Regions from separate parts of the Paeniglutamicibacter kerguelensis genome, predicted to be linked through region 2. Evidence: predicted binding sites of a transcription regulator. Region 2 holds the regulator's gene; each other region holds the start of a gene.
What was found. Region 2 encodes LexA, which represses DNA repair genes until DNA is damaged. Its sites were predicted from a motif close to TCGAACANNTGTTCGA; they were not measured.
Positions count from the first base shown of each region.

Region 1 (3,272 bases), 940 kb from region 2:
AAACGATCAGGGAATTTCCTATTCCCCGTCGTCCCCGTCGTTTTCATAAGCCCCGCGTCCGGCGAAGACCGCCTCTGCCGGCATGCGCAGGCCAAGGTGGTCCCAGGCCGCCGCGGTGGCAATGCGTCCGCGAGGGGTACGCCCGAGCAGCCCCTCGCGCACCAGATAGGGTTCGGCAACCGTCTCGACGGTTTCGGTTTCCTCACCGACGGCGATGGCCAGGGTCGAGAGGCCCACCGGTCCCCCGCCGAACTTGGTGCACAGTGCGTGCAGCACCGAACGGTCAAGGCGGTCAAGGCCGCGCGCGTCAACCTCATACATGTCCAGTGCGGCGGATGCGGCTCGTGCATCGATGTTTTCCAGCCTGTTCACCAAGGCCCAGTCGCGCACGCGGCGCAGGAGGCGGTTGGCAATACGGGGAGTTCCACGCGAACGCGAGGCAATTTCGCTGAAAGCCGCGGAGTTGACCTTCAGGGAAAGCATCATGGCCGAACGGCGCAGCACCAGTTCGAGTTCCTCGGTGCTGTAGAACTCCAGGTGCCCGGTGAACCCGAACCTGTCGCGCAGCGGGCCGGGGAGCAGGCCGGCGCGCGTGGTGGCACCGACGAGTGTGAAGGGGGGAAGTTCGAGCGGGATGGCCGTGGCACCGGCGCCCTTGCCGACGATGATGTCGACACGGAAATCCTCCATGGCCATGTACAGCATTTCCTCGGCGGGACGGCTCATGCGGTGGATCTCGTCCAGGAAGAGCACTTCGCCCTCCGTCAGCGACGAAAGGATGGCTGCCAGGTCGCCAGCATGCTGGATCGCCGGACCCGAGCTGATGCGCAATGGCGCATTCATTTCGGCGGCGATGATCATGGACAGGGTCGTTTTGCCCAGGCCTGGGGGGCCCGAGAGCAACACGTGGTCGGCCGTGCGCTCACGGATCTTCGATGCTTCAAGCACCAGTGAGAGCTGTTGGCGGACCCGGGCCTGCCCCACAAAGTCGTCGAGGTTCTTGGGACGAAGCGCCGCCTCGAGCACACGCTCTTCGGGTTCGGAACCTGCGTTGGTGAGGATGCCGGATTCGCTCATTGTCTACTCCTAGAGTCCGGGACGCGTGCCGCGGCCCAGGGAACGCAGCACGGCCCGCAGGATCTCGGGAACACTGCCGTTGGTGGTGATTTCCGGATCGGACTTGGCCAACGCCTCGAGGGCCTTGTTGGCGTCCTTCTCGGTCCAGCCCAGGCCGGTGAGCGCCTCGATGACCTGCGGCTCCCATGCCGGGGCCACGGCGACGCCGCCGGTTGCCACGGCGCCGGTCGGGGCGAGTTTCCCTGAAAGCTCCAGCACGATGCGTTCGGCGCCCTTGGGTCCGATGCCCGAAACCTTGGTGAAGGCCTTGGTGTCCTTGGTGCTTGCCGCGATGCGGACGTCCTCCGGGGTGTGCACGGAAAGGATGGCAAGCCCGGTGCGCGGGCCGATGCCCGAAACGCCGACGAGGACCTCGAACACTTCTCGCTCCTCGCCGCTGGCGAAGCCGAAGAGCGTCATGGAATCCTCGCGGACCACCATGGAGGTGTGCACCAATGCCTCGCGCCCCACATGCAGGGTGGACAGGGTTTGCGGGGTTGCCTGGATGAGCATGCCGAAGCCGCCGACCTCGATGACCGCGCTGTTCAGGTTGACTTGCTGCGCCACTCCCCTGAGCGTACTGATCATCTGGCCGACCTCCGGTGGTTTGGGGTTTGCCGGCAACCAACGACCGGCAATGCGAATATATCTACGAACAGCTTACAGGCTGGACGCAATTTGTTCGTGGATTTGATCGCCCGCCGAACCCGGGAACCGGCGCCAAGCCGGTTCCCGTCCAACCCGTTTAGCGTGATTTGACGCTTCGGGCCTTGGCCTCGGCGGCGATCCAGGCTCGCTGGGCCGGGGTCAGGCCAGAGGTTCCGCTGCGCGGGGAGGAAGCCGATGCCGCTGCGCCGGCGGAGCCGAATGCCGCACCGCGCCAGCCATGCGTGATGGCAAGGGCCGCGGCGTCGGCGGCGTCCGCGGGAGAGGGCGGCTCGTCCAGGCGCAGGATCTTGGCGACCATCTTGCCGACCGCCTGCTTGTTGGACTGGCCGGAACCCGTCACCGCGGCCTTGACCTCGGTGGGGGTGTGCAGCGCCACGGGGATGTCACGGCGGGCCGCCGCAACGATGACGATGCCCGAGGCCTGTGCAGTGCCCATCACGGTGCTGACATTGAGCTGGCTGAAGACCCTCTCGAGTGCCACGACATCGGGCTTGTGCTGGTCAAGCCACGCGTCGATGCCGTCGGCTATGACCAGAAGGCGCCGGTCAAGCGGCAGGTCCGGTTCGGAGCCGATGACCTTGACATCGATGAGCGTGGCACGCCGGTTGGGTTCGACGTCGACCACGGCCAGCCCACAACGGGTCAGTCCGGGGTCGACGCCGACCACTCGCAGAGCCAAAGGGGCCTAGGCCTCTTCGAGTTCTGCCATGACCTCGGCACTGATGTCGGCGTTCGAGTAGACGTTCTGGACGTCGTCGAGTTCCTCGAGTGCCTCCGCCAGCTTCAGGAACTTGCGGGCCGCCTCGGCGTCCAGCTCGACCTGCATCGAGGGAACGAATTCAACTTCGTCGCTCTCGTACTCGATGCCGGCTTCCTCAAGGGCTGCAACGACGGCGCGCAGGTCGGTCGGTTCGCTGTGGATCTCGAACGAGTCACCGACTTCCTTTACCTCGTCGGCGCCGGCGTCGAGGACTGCCATGAGCACGTCGTCCTCGGTCAGGCCATTCTTCGGCAGGCCGACAACACCCTTGCGGGCAAAGAGGTACGCAACAGATCCTGGATCGGCTACGGAACCGCCATTGCGGGTGATGCCCAGGCGAACCTCGGAGGCTGCGCGGTTCTTGTTGTCGGTCAAGCACTCGATCAGCAGGGCCGAACCCTGCGGGCCGCGTGCTTCGTAAATGATCTCGGTGTAGTCGATGACTTCACCGGTCAAACCGGCGCCGCGCTTGACGGCGCGGTCAATGTTTTCATTGGGAACCGAGGTCTTCTTTGCCTTGGAAACCGCAAGTTCCAGGGCCGGGTTGCCAGCCATATCGGCGCCGCCGGCTCGCGCCGCGACCTCGATGTTCTTGATCAGCTTGGCGAAGGACTTGGCGCGCTTGGCGTCAATTGCAGCCTTCTTGTGTTTGGTGGTTGCCCATTTGGAGTGGCCGGACATGCTTACGCTTCTCCTCTGATCATGTGGATAAATAATTCGTGAATGC
Region 1 covers NZ_JAGIOF010000001.1:1,762,360-1,765,631, forward strand. Annotated here, with positions in the region: gene ruvB (Holliday junction branch migration DNA helicase RuvB) at 19-1,077, opposite strand; gene ruvA (Holliday junction branch migration protein RuvA) at 1,087-1,704, opposite strand; gene ruvC (crossover junction endodeoxyribonuclease RuvC) at 1,862-2,464, opposite strand; gene JOF47_RS08025 (YebC/PmpR family DNA-binding transcriptional regulator) at 2,471-3,226, opposite strand; gene pdxT (pyridoxal 5'-phosphate synthase glutaminase subunit PdxT) at 3,229-3,272, opposite strand, start outside.
Region 1: the regulator LexA is predicted to act here: its motif matches at 1,756-1,771, upstream of ruvA (Holliday junction branch migration protein RuvA).

Region 2 (3,272 bases):
CATGCGGGTCAGCTCGTTGACGATCCGGTCGCGCTGGGACTTGATGTCCTCGACGTTGGCCAGCAGCGCCTCGACGTGCTTGAGCGCGGCATTGGCCGTCGCCTGGGTCACCGCCGAAAGGTGGTACGGCAGACGGACCAAGCGGATGGCATCGGTGACCTCGGGAGCGGCGGCGAGGTAACCAACCCTGGCCCCGGCCAGGGCGAAGGCCTTGGACATGGTGCGTGAGACGATCAAGCGCTCGCGGCCCGGCAACAGGGACAGCGCCGACAGGGTTCCGTTGTGGGCAAATTCCGCGTAGGCCTCATCCACGATGATGATGGCATTGCTTGCGGCACCGGCCTCGTAGACGGCCTCGACGACATCCAGGCCCAGGGCCGTACCCGTCGGGTTGTTGGGTGAGCAAAGGAAAACGATGTTGGGTGCCGCGGCGCGCACCTGTTCCGCGGCATCGGCTGCGGACAGGGCATAGCCCTCGGAGCGAACACCGGCAATGTATGCGGTGTCGGTTCCGCTGGCCAGCAGCGGGTACATCGAATAGGTGGGAGGGAATCCCATGACCGTGCGGCCCGGTCCGCCGAATGCCTGCAGGATTTGTTGCAGCACTTCATTGGATCCGTTTGCCGCCCAGATATTCTCGGCATTCAGGTCGTGGCCGAGGTAGGCTGCCAGGCGCTCACGCAACTCGGTGAATTCACGGTCGGGGTAGCGATTAAGTCCCAGCGCCGCAGCGGACACTTCCTCGACGATCGCGCGATGAACGGCTTCGGGCAACGGATGGGTGTTTTCATTGACGTTCAGCTGGATCGGTACGTCAATTTGGGGTGCGCCGTAGGGTTCAAGACCTTGAAGATTCTCTCGCAGGGGCAATTTTGCCAGGCGATTTAGCCGTTCATTCACCCCATAAGTCTAGGGCGCGCGGTCCAAGGCATCAGAATCAGCAATGTGGAACGGGGTAACAATCGGTTCGCAATGACGCGGGGGTCACATCCGCCGTCTGCGGGGCGGCAGCTAGCGTGCCGTTGGAATGTAGAGTTCCGTTCCCGCGTACAGGACGTCTCCCTCAAGGTTGTTGATTTCGGCGATCTGGCGCACCGCTTCGCGGGGGTCAAGCTGGGGCGCGAACTGGCGAGCCAGCCCCCAGAGCGTGTCGCCTTCGATCACGGTGACACTGAGGGCGGCGACACCCACGGGCACGTCGGCAGAGGCCTTGGCCGGTGACAGGAACAAGCCGAGAAGCATGAGTACACCCATGCTGGCCATGAAGATCGGCATGGCGATCAAAACGAATTTCCCGCGGCGCGTCAACCGCAGCGGAGCCTCCTGCGGTGCGTGGTACGCGATGGGATCCGGAACGAGGTGGAGCGGGGCCGAGAGAGCAGAGTTTGCCATGTCTTTGCCTTTCCTTAGAGATACGACGGGCCGATGCGAGTGGGCCACAAATCGAACAAGCTTCTATCGTTCGAACACATTTTTCGAATATGTGTTCGTAGTTCGCAAGTTATTTCTAGCACTTTTCAACGACACGTGTCCAGATCGGTTCGAACAAATCTTTGAAAGGGTCGCCGCCGTCCACTAAGATAAGTGTTGTGGAACGGTGAATTCACTTCATCACTCCGCACCGACAAATTGCGGAACGCGCGGGCCAACCGCCGACGATCGGGATGAGGCACACAGAATGACGACCGAACAACGAACCCCTCGGCGAGACGCGAAGAGCCTGACCATTCGCCAGAAAAAGGTTCTCGAAACGATCCAGCGCTCGGTCAGTGCCAACGGCTACCCGCCTTCCATGCGAGAGATCGGTGACGCGGTGGGCCTGGCCAGCCTCTCGAGCGTGACGCATCAGCTGAGCCAGCTCGAAAAGCTTGGCTATATCCGTCGCGATCCCCGACGTCCGCGCGCCATGGAAATCCTGCTGCCTTTGCAACTCAAATCCGACACGAAACTTGAAGTGGTTTCCGGTCAGGCCGAGCTCAAGGCCGCGAACGGAATGAATGTCTCGGAACTGACCACTTCGGCGGATACCGCCATGGTTCCATTGGTGGGCCGAATTGCTGCGGGCAACCCGATCCTCGCTGACCAGGCAGTGGAAGACGTGTTTGCGTTGCCGCGCCAGCTCGTAGGTCATGGCGAACTTTTCATGCTCAAGGTCAGCGGCGATTCCATGATCGATGCCGCCATTTGCGATGGCGACTGGGTTGTCGTGCGACGTCAGCAAACAGCAGTCAACGGCGACATCGTTGCGGCGCTGCTCGACGACGAAGCCACGGTGAAAACCTTCCGCCAGCGAGATGGCCACACCTGGCTGCTGCCCCAGAACTCCCGCTACGAACCGATCCTCGGTGACGCGGCAACGGTCATGGGCAAAGTGGTTTCGGTCATGCGCTCCATCTAGGGACGTCACAGGCATATCAATGAGGAAGGGGCCGGTCGAATCGACCGGCCCCTTCCTCATTGGTTTATTGACGCCTGCGCTCCCAATGGACCGCAATGTCTCCTAGGTTTCGTTGAGCCGTTCCAGCGCGGCCAACACCGTCGGCTTGTCCGGGGTGGCCCACAATGGCGGCAAAGAGGCCCGCAGGAAGCTTCCATAGCGTTCCGTTGCCAGACGCGAGTCCAGGACGGCCACGACTCCGCGGTCGTTGACCGAACGAATCAAGCGTCCCGCACCCTGTGCCAACCTGACAGCGGCGTGGCTCGCCGCCACGGCCATGAACCCGTTGCCGCCGTGTTTGGCGACATCCCGGCTGCGAGCCGAGGAAAGCGGGTCGTCGGGCCGGGGGAACGGGATCTTGTCGATGATCACCAGGCGGCACGCGTTGCCCGGCACGTCGACGCCCTGCCACAGGGTCATGGTTCCGAAGAGGCAGGTGTCCGGTTCGGCGGAGAACTGGTCGACCAAGGCCTTCATGCTTGATTCGCCCTGGCACAAAATCGGAATGTCCAACCGAGAACGCAGGATCTCGGCTGCTTCCTCCGCTGCGCGGCGCGAGGTGAACAGCGCCAGGGCCCCTCCCCCGGAAGCCTTGATGAGGTCTTCGATCTCGCTGAGCATTTCCTGCGACATCTGGCGCCCCGGCTTGGGCAGGTGCTTTGCCACATACAGGATGCCCTGCTTGGGGTAGTCGAAGGGGCTTCCCACATCGACGCCGTTCCATGTTGGTGCGCCGTCGCCGACCAATCCCAAGGCGCCGGCGACGGGCTCGAAGGCCGCCCCGATGGCCAGGGTGGCGCTGGTCAGGATGACGGTGCGACCATCAAAGAGGCCC
Region 2 covers NZ_JAGIOF010000001.1:823,015-826,286, reverse strand. Annotated here, with positions in the region: gene JOF47_RS03655 (histidinol-phosphate transaminase) at 1-900, opposite strand, end outside; gene JOF47_RS03650 (LysM peptidoglycan-binding domain-containing protein) at 1,012-1,392, opposite strand; gene lexA (transcriptional repressor LexA) at 1,679-2,398, shown strand; gene JOF47_RS03640 (ATP-dependent DNA helicase) at 2,501-3,272, opposite strand, start outside.

Region 3 (3,272 bases), 960 kb from region 2:
GAGCACAGGTTGTCCGCGCGAGAGCCGTCATTGCGGGGCCCGGCCGCATCCAGGCCGACGGCCGGGAATACCTGACCGACCACATCATCGTCGCCACCGGAACCGCGCCGATATTCCCTTCCTTCCCGGGGTCGGACCAAATCACCGCATGGGGCAACCGCGAGCTGTACACGCTCGCGGAGCTGCCGCAATCGGTGGCCATTGTGGGCGGAAGCGCCGTTGCACTGGAAACCGCCACATTTCTGGCCGGATTCGGAGTGGGTGTCACGCTGCTCAATAGGAGCCGGCGCCTGCTGGGCCGCGAGGAGCCCGAGGTCGCTGCGCTCGCCGAAGCCTATCTGCGGGAGTCGGGGGTGGATGTGCGCATGAACGGCTCGATCGCCAAGGGGCGAGCCGAGGGAGGGCGAAGCGTGCTGACGCTGGGTGACGGAAACGAACTGGCCGTGGACGCCGTCGTCTTCGCCACCGGACGGACCCCGCGCACCGAGGGGCTGGGCATCTCACTCGCCGGAGGCCTGCTGGACGACAAGGGATACATGCAGGTGGATGAGCACTGTCGATCGTCCGAAGGACTCTGGGCGGTGGGTGACGTCACCGGAATCATGCCCTTTACGCATGTCGCCAAATACCAGGGCCGCATCGTAGCCGATTGCATCCTGGGGAAGGAGCGAAACGCCGGCTATGGAGGAATCCCGCGGGTGGTGTTCGCGAACCCGGAAATCGCAGCGGTCGGACTCACGCGGGAGCAGGCCGACCTGATCGACCTCGAGACCGAAGCCGTCAGTGTGAACCTGCCCGAAACCATTGCCCGGCCATGGACATACGAACAAAACCCGCGAGGGGACCTGGGCATCCTGATTGACCGGCGGCAACAAGTCATGATTGGCGCCTGGGCGGTGGCGCCGCAAGCCAGCGAATGGATCCACCAGGCGGCCCTCGCCATTAGAACGCACATCCCGCTTTCGGTCCTGCGTGACCAGGTCCCGCAATTCCCCAGCTACAACGAGGCCTACCTCGTGGCGCTCGACAAGCTCGAGCACTCCGGATAGGTCCGCTCGACAAAGAGCCAAGCGTTGGTGTGCCATCTCATGCGAACCGCATAATCCCTGTTCACTGCCCGAAGCAATGCGGCACGGACGCGTGCGGGCGGCAAGCAGGTCCCAACGCGACTTGATTAGAACACGTGTTCTAATATGATGGCTCTACCCCTGCACGGCGGATGGCCCATGTTGCTCCCACACCGAAGCGACAAAAAACCTTCAAACCCGCACCCGGCAAACGAAAGGGGCGCTGCGAAGGGAGGGCCGGACATGCCCACGGGTTTCACCCACCTGCATGTTGCCTCCGCCTTCAGCGCGCACTACGGAGTTTCTTGGCCCGAGGACCTTGTCCAGGCGGCGCTCGCCGACGGTGCCGACGCACTGGCCATCACCGACCGCGACGGACTCTACGGAAGCATCAAACACCTCAAGGCCTGCATCAAGCACGGGATGGACCCCATCCTGGGGGTGGACCTGGCAACCCTCGAACCCGCCCGCCAGACAAACGACGGCAAGACACGCAACCCCCTGCGCGTCTCCGGGCGAATCATCATCCTGGCCAAGGGACACGGCAACGGAGCCGGCTACAAGGCCCTCTGCCGCCTAGTCTCCGCCGCACACCAACCAACAACACCCCACGGGATACGCAAACAACACATAGGCATCACCCCCGGGGAACTGGCAACCCATGCCCTCGACCCCACGGGGGAACCACTGCTCACCATCCTGCTGGGACCAAACTCCGACGTGGGCCTGGCAACCCAACACCACCGCTACGACCAGGCCCGCACCCGCATCCACCGATGGCGCACACTCCTGGGGGAGAGAACACTACGGGTAGAGATCGTCACCCACCTGAACAACCCCGGGGAACGGCTCAGCACCGCACACGCCATCCGCATGCTCCGCTGCGCAGAAACGGCAAACATCGCCCCCATCCTCACCAACGCCGTCAGATACGCCGAACCCGACGGCGCGGCAACCGCGGACGTCCTGGACTCCGCACGTGCACTCACCTCCCTCGAAACCCTCAACGACATCCAACCCAACGGACAAGGCTGGCTCAAGACCACAAGGCACATGCGCCACCTCGCCGCGGAAATCGCCCGCGAGGCAACAAGCCACCGGATAGGGACAACACTCCTGCAAAACACCTCGGCGCTCGCCGACTGGGCACGCCTCGACCCCGTCAATGACACCGGATGGGGAATACCCATAGTGCCCGAAGCCCACATCATCGGCATCACCGGCGAACCCAACCGGGAACTTGCCGCACGCGCGGAAGCCGGCATCGGCAGGCTCATCCCCGGGGAGAGCAACAACCCCCTGATGCGCCAACGCCTAGGGGAAGAACTAAGTACCATCGCAGACCTCGGCTTCGCCCCCTACTTCCTCACCGTCGCGGAAGTCAGCGACATGATCACCCACATGGGCATACGCTCCGCCGCACGCGGCTCCGGAGCCTCATCGCTGGTCAACTACCTCACCGGCATCAGCCAGGTAAACCCCATCACCCACGACCTGCTCTTCGAACGCTTCCTCTCCCGCGACCGTGCCACCCTGCCGGACATAGACATAGACGTCGAATCCGCCCAACGCCACAACATCTACCAAAAAATCTTCACCCGCTTCGGCGCCGACCGCGTCAGCCTCATGAGCATGCAAAACGGCTACCGCGCCAGGGGAGCGGTACGCGACGCCGGAACGGCCCTCGGCATGGAGGAAGAAGACATAGACGTCATCGCCAAACAGCTCTGGCGCTTCTCCGCCTCATCCTTCCGCGACGCCCTGAACGAAAAACCCGAACTCGCACCCTTCGCCGACCGCCTCGGCACCGAAAAGCAACTCGACCTGCTCGTGGACCTCACCGAACGCCTCGACCGGCTGCCAAGACACATCTCCATGCACCCCTGCGGAGTCATCCTCTCCAACAACACACTCCTGGACCGGACACCCGTCCAACCCAGCGGACTGAACCTCCCCATGAGCCAATACGACAAACACGACATGGATCCCATGGGACTGCTCAAGCTCGACGTCCTGGGGGTACGCATGCAATCGGCCATCACCTACGCGCTCGCCGAAATCCAACGCATCCACCCCAGCGCACAAGCAGTCGCCAAAGCGGGGGGACACCAAGGCAAACACCCGGGGGAAATCCCCGCCTACATCAAACCCAACGGAACCATCGACCTGGCCCTCGTCCCGCTCGACGACAAACCCACCTTCGAA
Region 3 covers NZ_JAGIOF010000001.1:1,786,487-1,789,758, reverse strand. Annotated here, with positions in the region: gene JOF47_RS08125 (dihydrolipoyl dehydrogenase family protein) at 1-1,049, shown strand, start outside; gene JOF47_RS08120 (DNA polymerase III subunit alpha) at 1,311-3,272, shown strand, end outside.
Region 3: the regulator LexA is predicted to act here: its motif matches at 1,176-1,191, upstream of JOF47_RS08120 (DNA polymerase III subunit alpha).